One region of the uncultured Paraglaciecola sp. genome, then DNA from elsewhere that is predicted to be linked to it. Evidence: predicted binding sites of a transcription regulator. Region 1 holds the regulator's gene; each other region holds the start of a gene.
What was found. The regulator MetJ, encoded in region 1, represses methionine synthesis genes. The targets are predictions, from matches to a motif close to TAGACGTCTAGACGTCTA.

Region 1 (3,292 bases):
GAATTTCCTCACCCCTTCTTTAGCTAAGACTTTGACCATATCCATAGCAATGTTAGCGCCCATTAAATTTCGAGTTGTCTGATCGTCGGTTTCTAAACCACTGTACATTTTATGCAACCACTGAGGCACATGTACATTGGTAAAACCGGCAAAACGTTGCAATGTTTGATAATTGGTCACAGGTAATATTCCTGGCACAATGTCTAAATCAATTCCTGCAGCCGCAGCACGATCACGAAAACGTAAAAAGACTTCGGCATCAAAAAAAAACTGACTTATCGCTTCGGTGGCACCAGCATCCGCCTTCCGCTTTAAATTGAGTAAATCAAACTGGCTATTGGGTGCTTCTGGGTGTTTCTCTGGATAAGCTGCAACTGCAATTTCAAAGTCTGCTACATCTTTTAGCAATGTGACTAAATCAGAAGCATAAGACTGGGGCTTTTCAACACCGTCTGGTAAATCACCTCGCAATGCGACAATTTTTCTGATCCCGCTTTGCCAATAATCTTTAGCAATTTCAATGAGTTCTTCACGGGTTGCATCAACACAGGTTAAATGTGGCACAGCCTTAATGCCGGTCTCAGCCTGAATACGTTTCACCACATCATGGGTCCTGTCTCGTTCACCACTATTCGCCCCATAGGTCACAGACATATAAGACGGCTTTAAGGGCGCTAAACGCTCTACAGATTTCCACAACGTTTTTTCCATTAACTCGGTTTTAGGTGGAAAGAATTCAAACGATACATCAATCCCTTTCACCTCTGATAATGATTGATTTAATGCATCTATCCCTTGAGCGTAAGACGCCATGGGTAACTCCAAAAATATTTAGCCGTATAGACGTCCAAAATAAACTTTGAACGTAAAGCCGTCAAGATGTTTAGCAGTCTACCATTGACCTTTTCCCCGTAATGTTTAGAATTTCAATGCATAAGAAAGATAAAAGAACGAAAAAATGGCTAATTTGACAAAATGGAACGGTGAATATATTCATCCTTACGCAGAACACGGCAAAAAAAGCGAGATGGTAAAAAAAGTCACAGTCTCTATACCGCTTAAAGTATTGAAAGTACTCACCGACGAGCGAACTCGCCGTCAGGTGAATAATCTGCGTCACGCAACCAATTCTGAATTATTGTGTGAAGCATTCTTACATGCTTTTACCGGACAACCATTACCTGATGATGAAGATTTAGAAAAAGACAATACTCAACTCATTCCCAAAGAAGTAAGGAAACTTATGATGGAGATGAACTTATCTAAAAAAACAGAAGAAAACTAATTGGCAGAGGGTAAAGCCTAAGCCAAATATGTTCATTTAAAACCTTAAAGTTTATGACTCTAAAATAATCTATACATAATCATATTTCCCACCTTTTTCTAAGGCCGCCTGATAAGCAGGTCTCGCATGGACTTTTTCAACAAACTTGGTAATGTTTGGGAAGGTTTTGGTATTACCTCGTGCCACTGCAGCTTCAAGTGGAAAACTCATTTGTATATCAGCACCTGTTAACTCTTCACCTGCAAACCAAGCGTTATGTGCTAAATGGCTTTCAATATAATCCATGTTTTGAGCTATAATCGGCCCGTAATAAGCTGCCATTAATTTATCCACAATCTTATTTGCAATTATTTTAATAAAAAACGGCTTAGCATTAGTTCTTACCCTATCCAGCACTAACTTAGCCACTAGAGGTGGCATCAGTGTGCCTTCAGCAAAGTGCAGCCAGTATATGTATTGCCTATGTACCTCAGTACCACGTTGTGGAACAGTGAGGTGACCCTCAGCTCCGTTTTTGTTGTAGGCCCCGATTAAATATTCAATTATGGCACCTGATTCAGCCACAGTAATATTCCCATCGGTAATGATTGGGGATTTGCCCAAAGGGTGAATTAATGTCAGCGTGATAGGGGCTAGATTGGTTACACTATCCCTCTGATAGGGTTTAACTTCGTATTCCAGATTAAGCTCTTGCAGCAACCACAAAATACGTTGTGAACGGGAGTTATTTAAATGGTGAACTACAATCATCTAGCCTTCCTTAATAAAAAAGTTGTTTGTATTTTATACACGTAGACCTTGGCTAAGACCACCTTATTTATTAATGTATACAATTCAACTTTTTCTAACGCCTCAAACCCACCCGTTCACCTGCTTCTATAATTTGCTGCTTTATCCATTGCCACAATTGTGGATTAGCCTTTTCAATAGCAGAGTTTTTAAGCAATATTTGGCTAACAGAAATATCGTGATCAATCCAGCTTTGGCAGCCGTTATAAAGGTTCTGTATCACAGGCATTAACCTGTCTATTGCTTTCGCAAATTGCGCTTCTGGTGTTTTAGCTTGTTCAAATTCCATCCAGAGTTTGAGATAGTTTTTTGCTTGTTCATTAGGCAAAATAGCAAAAATTCTTTGCGCTGATACCAATTCATTTTCATAGTCATCGTGGTTAGCGTCATAAGCGAACTTATCACCCGTATCTATTTCTACAATGTCATGTAACAACAACATTGTGACGACTATTAGTGGGTCTGGATTTTGCTCTGCGTAGGGCAGAAGTGTTAAGGACAATAAAGCAATTTGCCAGCTATGCTCAGCACTATTTTCATAACGTAATAAACCAACAGGTTTAATCTTACGTTCAACATTTTTTAATTTTTCAATTTCGACGATAAACTGGGTGATAGCTTGAAAATTCTCAGTCATTTATTACTCTCTGAACGAGTGGCAGTGATCGTATTAAGGTAAGTTAATAGCTCGTTTACTTCCCAGCTGGATCTAAACTCGAAAAATATATAGATAGATTGGCAATATCGGTATCACTTAATCCAGTGGTCATAGGTGCCATTATCATATTTTTGCGCTCTCCATCACGAAATGCTTTCATCTGTAAAACCAAATACTGCTCTTTCTGTCCAGCTAGATTAGGATACATTGGTATCATAGAAATACCATTACTACCATGGCACGCCCCACAAGCAACAGATTTAGCTTTGCCTGCCGCAATATCTGCTGCGAGTATGGGTGACGACATAAGTCCAGCGGTAGCAAAAACAATGCATAATAAATTGCTATGATTTTTTTTCATGTTTAATCCTCAGTATTTCACCCAAATGTATGAGTAGATATTAGCGTTATTAAATAAGCGTTTTATATGAAGTTAGAATATTCGTTTGTTGAGGAATTTACTGCACTGAGTAGTGAAGTCAAGCCAATTAAATTGAAAAACTCACGCTTAGAAGTTTTTAATCACTGCCTTGCAACTGCTTTAAACTTCCAGAGTGAGT
Region 2 (3,292 bases), on a different contig from region 1:
TTTACCAGATACTTTCTCTGGTTCTACATCGATAATGAGTCGCGTTTCTCGCTCCGTTTCTATGTGGTTCAAAATGTCCTGATAGCGATCATCATATTCATATCTAGTCACTCAATCACTCTTGGTATATAGCTAAAAGCTATTTTTAGCGCCATAAGTGGATTGTTATCTAATCTTTTAATTTATAATGTTTATTGTGTCCGAGGATAATGGGAACTTGAACTACGACATTACCTTCAACTCAGGAATGATATTTTATATGGTAAAACATCATGTTTAATGTGAATGAGTTATATTATTGATGTAATCATAATGATTGTATTGAAGGGGGGAATACTTTAATCTCTTATGATCTAGTCATTATGAGTCTATCTTGATGGAATACCAAAATAATTTAAATGAATTACAAATAGAAAAAAAGCTGGCAGAGTTACCCCATGCACAATCAGACCGTTTGGCATTTATTGATTTTAGTCTGCAGTTTTTTGGTCATATTGCCCGTACAGATTTGATCCAACGTTTTAAAACAGGGTTGGCTGCCAGTACACGAGACTTCAGTACTTATAAAGAACTTGCCCCACATAATCTTATCTTGCGACATCAAACCAAAAGTTATCATAGAACAGATGTCTTTCAGCCAATATATAAACATGATCCAGAGGTGATTTTAACTTCCCTCAGTCGCGGTTTTGGTAATGGTATTTCAACTGGTGTCCAGCCATCTGAGCAGTGTTTTGATGCGGTCAGGCTGATACATCCGAATGTAGCAATAATTGCCAGTATCATGCGAGCTATTCATAATAAACAAGGGGTGAAGTGTGGTTATGTTTCAGTATCATCCGGTGAAACAGAACGAGCGTTAGTGCCTCACTCAATTATCAATAATGGTCATCGCTGGCATGTGCGTGCTTATGATCGAAAGAGTAATCGTTTTCGGGATTTTGTGTCAACCCGTTTTACTTTTATAGATTTGATCCAAGGGGCTGTTCATGTGCATGAAGCCAGTCCTTATGACCAGCAATGGCAACAAATTGTGAATATTGTGATTGTTCCCCATCCTACTATTAAGCAGTCGAAGGCGATAGAGATGGATTACAACATGACAGATGGGATGCTTTCGATACAATTAAGAGCTGCCGTTGCTGCTTACGTATTAAGGCAATGGCAGGTGGATTGTTCAGTGGAACAAACTCAAAATCATCATAGGTGCCAGTTGGCATTAGCTAATCTTGATGTACTTCAATTAATTGATAATATTTCTTTAGCTCCGGGGGCGGGGTAGATCAATACAATCGCAAGTGGCACTAGCGAAATGATATTATACTATTTACCGCATATTGGAGCATTTCCACTATAGGCTTTTCAGTCAGCGAAAGTATTGATAAACCAGGGTACTGCGATAAACGTTTGAGAACATAACTGACTTCTTGATTGGTATATTCGTGAAGTTCATTTTTAACATCTGAGTATTTAGAGAATAAAGTGTCAGCTTTATCAAAGAATAATATCCAACTTTCTGATTCAGCTTGTGCTGTGAGTTTTGATAGGTATGTCTCAGTTTCTCCCTTATAGTTATCGACCAATCGTTGACAGTCAATGAAACACACGGACTCTTTAGTATGGTAAGCAAGTTGATTTAGTTGAATGGCCTTATCAGTGTTATGGACCCCAAAAAAATCAGCTTTGTGTTGATTTTTTTGCGGATTTGTCCACTGCTTCTTTTAATTTATCTGCGTCGTCTTGGTATAAATCTACGTCACGTATTGGTGCAATAGGCTTAGATAACATATGGATAAAAGAAGTTGGGCCACTGTGATATTCACTAAATAAGGTTTTGTAGGCCGTGACTGCCACTAGTATTCTCCTCGAATTATCGCTGCAATAATTGGCAGCTAACTAAGCCGTTAAGCACTTTGTGTATAAACAATAACTATAAATCCACTTTTTTAATATGGATTTAGTCATTATTGCCTTTCTAAATATACTGATTTCTGCTATTTTCCCACCAAATAGACGTCCAGATGTCTCAAGTTAACTGTCACGTAGGAACATCATGAGCAAAGTGTCGTTGCCGAAAGAAAAAATCAAAATATTACTACTTGAAGGTCTTCATCAAAGTACCTTGGATACTCTTCATGCTAATGGGTATGAAAACATTGAGTATTTAAAAACATCACTCCCTGAAGATGAATTGATTGCCAAAATTAAAGACGTACATTTTGTGGGTATTCGTTCCAGAACACAGCTGAATGAGAAGGTTATTGTCGCGGCTAATAAGTTAGTAGCTGTAGGGTGTTTTTGTATTGGGACTAACCAAGTTGACTTGGTGGCTACGCAAATGCGAGGTATACCTGTTTTTAACGCGCCTTTTTCAAATACTCGTTCAGTTGCTGAGTTGGCTCTTGCTCAGATCATTTTGCTTTTGCGTGGTGTGCCTGCAAAAAATGCTAAGGCACATAAGGGCATTTGGGATAAAAGCGCAGTGGGCTCTTTTGAAGCGCGGGGTAAAACTTTAGGTATTATTGGTTATGGCCACATTGGTACGCAATTAAGTATTTTGGCCGAGCATCTTGGAATGCGAGTACAGTTTTTTGATATTGAAAACAAATTAGTGTTAGGTAACTCAACACAAGTTAAAACGTTAAAACAGCTGTTGAATACTTCCGATGTAGTCACCCTTCACGTACCTGAGACCACACAAACTCAAAATATGATCGGTACTAAAGAGTTGGGTATGATGAAAGATGGTGCAATCCTAATGAATGCTGCCAGAGGAACTATTATTGATATAAATGCTTTGGTAGATGCCCTGAAAAGTGGTAAATTGGCTGGTGCAGCCATCGATGTATTCCCAATAGAGCCAAAGTCAAATAACGAGCTTTTTGAATCACCTCTGACCCAGTTTGATAATGTTATTTTGACACCCCACGTAGGTGGAAGTACTCAAGAAGCCCAGGAAAATATTGGTGTCGAAGTTGCCGGAAAGCTCGCTAAATACAGTGATAATGGTTCGACCTTGTCGGCCGTTAATTTTCCAGAAGTATCTTTGCCTGAACAAGCTGATCGCTCACGTTTATTACATATTCATAAAAATGCGCCAGGAGTGTTAACTCAAATCAACCAAGCATTTGCGCAAAAAGGTTTGAATATTACGGCGCAATATCTACAAACCAATCAAAACATTGGTTACGTAGTAATTGATGTTGAAACCGATGATGCAGAAGCAGCATTTGAGCAGCTACAAAAAATTGATGGCACAATTAAGACCAGAATTCTGCATTAATTAACGGGC
Region 3 (3,292 bases), on a different contig from region 1:
GAGTTGATTACGCCCTAGAGGAGATTTAGCGCAGGATGAAAGACATATCGCAACGATAATGATTAAGCAAAAGTTTTGGATATATCCCATGGATTTTTTTTATTCAGTCTAGTTATAGTTCGATCATACCTTGATTTAGGGAATCGATTAAGTATCTGTTCGGATTAATGTCGTTATTTTTATAAATTCCTAAACTAAATTTTAAGTTGACACTACCATGCACAATCTTCCCGTTGTTCACTGAACACTATTAATCGTGATTTTTTAACTGTATGCGCTTCATATCAAGCTAATAATTAATTTGTCATTAAATTTTATGACTGAGTAGAGACGTATAAAAAATTAAATTTAAATTATATGAGAGCGAGGGTGCTGCTTAGGTTATGTAGACGGGGAACTTAATAAAGTGCAAGCTAATGATCAGGATATGCTAGTAGGCGCTATTATTGATGAAATTTTTGTGGTTTTCTTACCACTGTGTTTGGGGGTAATACTGATAGGCGGCAGTTGAAGGAACTAATTTCAGAGTAATTGTAGCATATATATCTGTAGTCATGGGGAGAGTGAGAATCAGTAATCGGTATGTGAGAATAAGACTTCAACTTGTATCGACATGTGAATATGCGATTCAAAAACATCCTGAATTCTAAAAACTGTAAGCAAATATAGCCTCACATGAGGCTATACCTATTCAGAATCGAGCTCTTTAAATACTTGCTTTGAGGCGTGCAGCAACATCTGTTTTTTCCCAAGGAAACTCTTCTCTTCCAAAGTGTCCATAGGCTGCAGTTGCCATATAGATAGGTCGTTCTAAGTCGAGCATCTTAAGCAGCCCAAAAGGTCTAAGTTCGAAGTTGTCACGCACCAACTTAACCAATAAGTCTTCCGAAACCTTACTGGTGCCAAAGGTCTCAATACTAATAGATGTAGGTTCTGCTACACCAATGGCATAAGACAATTGAATTTCACATTTATCGGCCAGTCCAGCCGCTACTATATTTTTTGCTACATAACGCCCTGCATAAGCGGCTGATCTATCTACTTTTGATGGATCTTTACCAGAAAATGCACCACCACCGTGTCTTGCCATGCCGCCATAGGTATCAACAATTATTTTACGACCAGTTAAACCACAGTCGCCCATTGGACCACCAATGACAAATCGACCTGTTGGGTTAATAAAAAATTTGGTCTTTTTACTCAGCCACTTTTCGGGTAATACTGGTTTAATAATTTCTTCCATCACAGCTTCGCGAAGGTCTGCTGTGCTAATACTTTCATCATGTTGAGTTGACAGCACCACTGCATCAATAGCAACGGGTTGATTATTTTCGTAGATAAAAGTCACTTGGCTTTTTGCATCAGGCCTCAACCAACTGAGTGTGCCATTCTTACGTATTTCGGACTGACGTTTTACTAAGCGGTGGGCATAAGTAATAGGTGCAGGCATAAACACATCTGTTTCGTTGCTTGCATAACCAAACATTAAACCTTGGTCTCCGGCACCTTGTTCTTCTGGTGAAGTGCGGTCAACACCTTGATTAATATCAGGAGATTGCTTACCTATTGCATTTAATACTGCGCAAGAGTCTGCATCAAACCCCATATCTGAATGAACATAGCCAATTTCTCTGACTGTTTTTCGGGTGATTTCTTCTATATCTACCCATGCCGAAGTCGTGACTTCGCCACCCACTAACACCATACCTGTTTTGACAAAGGTCTCGCAGGCCACTCTTGCCTTAGGGTCCTGTGTCAATATGGCATCTAAAACAGCATCAGAAATTTGATCCGCGATTTTATCAGGATGTCCTTCGGATACTGATTCAGAAGTAAATAAATGTGAGGTCATAAAAGCGCCTTGCTTGAGTGTCGTTATACAGGTTTATGTGAGTATTTTAACTATCCAAATACAAAATACTAGTCTTTACTTCTAGACGTCCAAACGTCTATGAAGTTTATTCTGCTAAGGTGTAAACAAAAGTGATAGGGAAATACTGATTCATCGAGTATTTAACATTGCAGTTAGTTGTTGGCTAATACAAAATGTATAGCTAAAATTAACCTTTTTAATGTCCATTTGCGGATATTCATAATTATCGGATCAGTCAGGAGACCACATGTCGTCAACACGTCGAGAACTCGCCAACGCCATTCGCGCCCTTAGTATGGATGCCGTTCAACAAGCCAACTCAGGTCACCCAGGTGCACCCATGGGAATGGCTGACATCGCGCAAGTATTGTGGGCAGATCATATGCAGCATAATCCAGGCAACCCCGATTGGGCTAACAGAGACAGGTTTGTATTATCTAACGGCCACGGCTCGATGTTGATCTATTCTCTGTTACATCTGACTGGTTATGCATTACCGATTGAAGAGTTAAGAAATTTCCGTCAATTGCATTCTAAAACTCCGGGTCACCCAGAATATGGTTATGCGCCGGGTGTTGAAACTACCACTGGACCTTTGGGACAGGGGGTCAGTAATGCCGTGGGTATGGCGATTGCCGAAAAAACCTTAGCTGCACAATTCAACCAACCAAATTTTGATGTGGTCGATCATTTTACTTATTGTTTTTTAGGTGACGGATGTTTGATGGAGGGTATTTCTCATGAAGTATGTTCTTTAGCAGGCACTCTGGGCTTAGGTAAATTAGTCGCATTTTGGGATGACAACGGTATTTCAATTGATGGTCATGTCGAAGGTTGGTTCACTGATAACACTCCGGCGCGATTTGAAGCCTATGGGTGGCAAGTGATTGCAAATGTAGACGGACACGATCCTCAAGCTATTGCTGATGCGATTGCAGCGGCGAAAGCAGAAACATCAAAGCCAACGCTCATTTGTTGTAAAACGATTATAGGTTTTGGTTCGCCAAACAAATCAGGTAGCCACGACTGCCACGGAGCCCCCCTAGGCCTTGAAGAAATTAAAGCTGCCCGTGAATTTTTAAACTGGCCTTATGCTCCTTTCGATATTCCTGCAGATATTTATGCTGGTTGGGATGCAAAAGCATCAGGTGCAGTAAAAGAACAAGCCTGGAATGAAAAATTTGTGGCATACCAACAAACACACCCAGAATTAGCAGCAGAGCTAACGCGTCGTTTAGCGGGCGACTTACCTGCTAACTTTGCTGAAAAAGCGGATGCGTTTATTCAAGAATCACAAGACAAATCTGAAAATGTGGCTAGCCGTAAAGCTTCGCAAAACTCAATTGAAACCTTCGCCACTCTGATGCCTGAAGTGTTAGGCGGTTCAGCAGATTTAGCTGGCTCAAACCTTACAATCTG

Region 2: serA (phosphoglycerate dehydrogenase) is a predicted target of MetJ. The motif match lies at 2,011-2,028, and genes of this name have one in related genera.
Region 3: metK (methionine adenosyltransferase) is a predicted target of MetJ. The motif match lies at 1,935-1,952, and genes of this name have one in related genera.

Annotation. Positions count from the first base shown of each region.
Region 1 is NZ_CALSOK010000014.1:72,097-75,388, reverse strand. Features, by position in the region: gene metF (methylenetetrahydrofolate reductase) at 1-813, opposite strand, end outside; gene metJ (met regulon transcriptional regulator MetJ) at 968-1,285, shown strand; gene Q0Y52_RS13925 (glutathione S-transferase) at 1,355-2,035, opposite strand; gene Q0Y52_RS13920 (HD family hydrolase) at 2,130-2,711, opposite strand; gene Q0Y52_RS13915 (cytochrome c) at 2,767-3,093, opposite strand.
Region 2 is NZ_CALSOK010000010.1:479,727-483,018, forward strand. Features, by position in the region: gene Q0Y52_RS09905 (WYL domain-containing protein) at 377-1,282, shown strand; gene Q0Y52_RS09910 (AAA family ATPase) at 1,305-1,646, opposite strand; gene Q0Y52_RS09915 (hypothetical protein) at 1,678-1,854, opposite strand; gene serA (phosphoglycerate dehydrogenase) at 2,054-3,283, shown strand.
Region 3 is NZ_CALSOK010000010.1:486,315-489,606, forward strand. Features, by position in the region: gene Q0Y52_RS09935 (M48 family metallopeptidase) at 1-90, opposite strand, end outside; gene metK (methionine adenosyltransferase) at 707-1,852, opposite strand; gene tkt (transketolase) at 2,121-3,292, shown strand, end outside.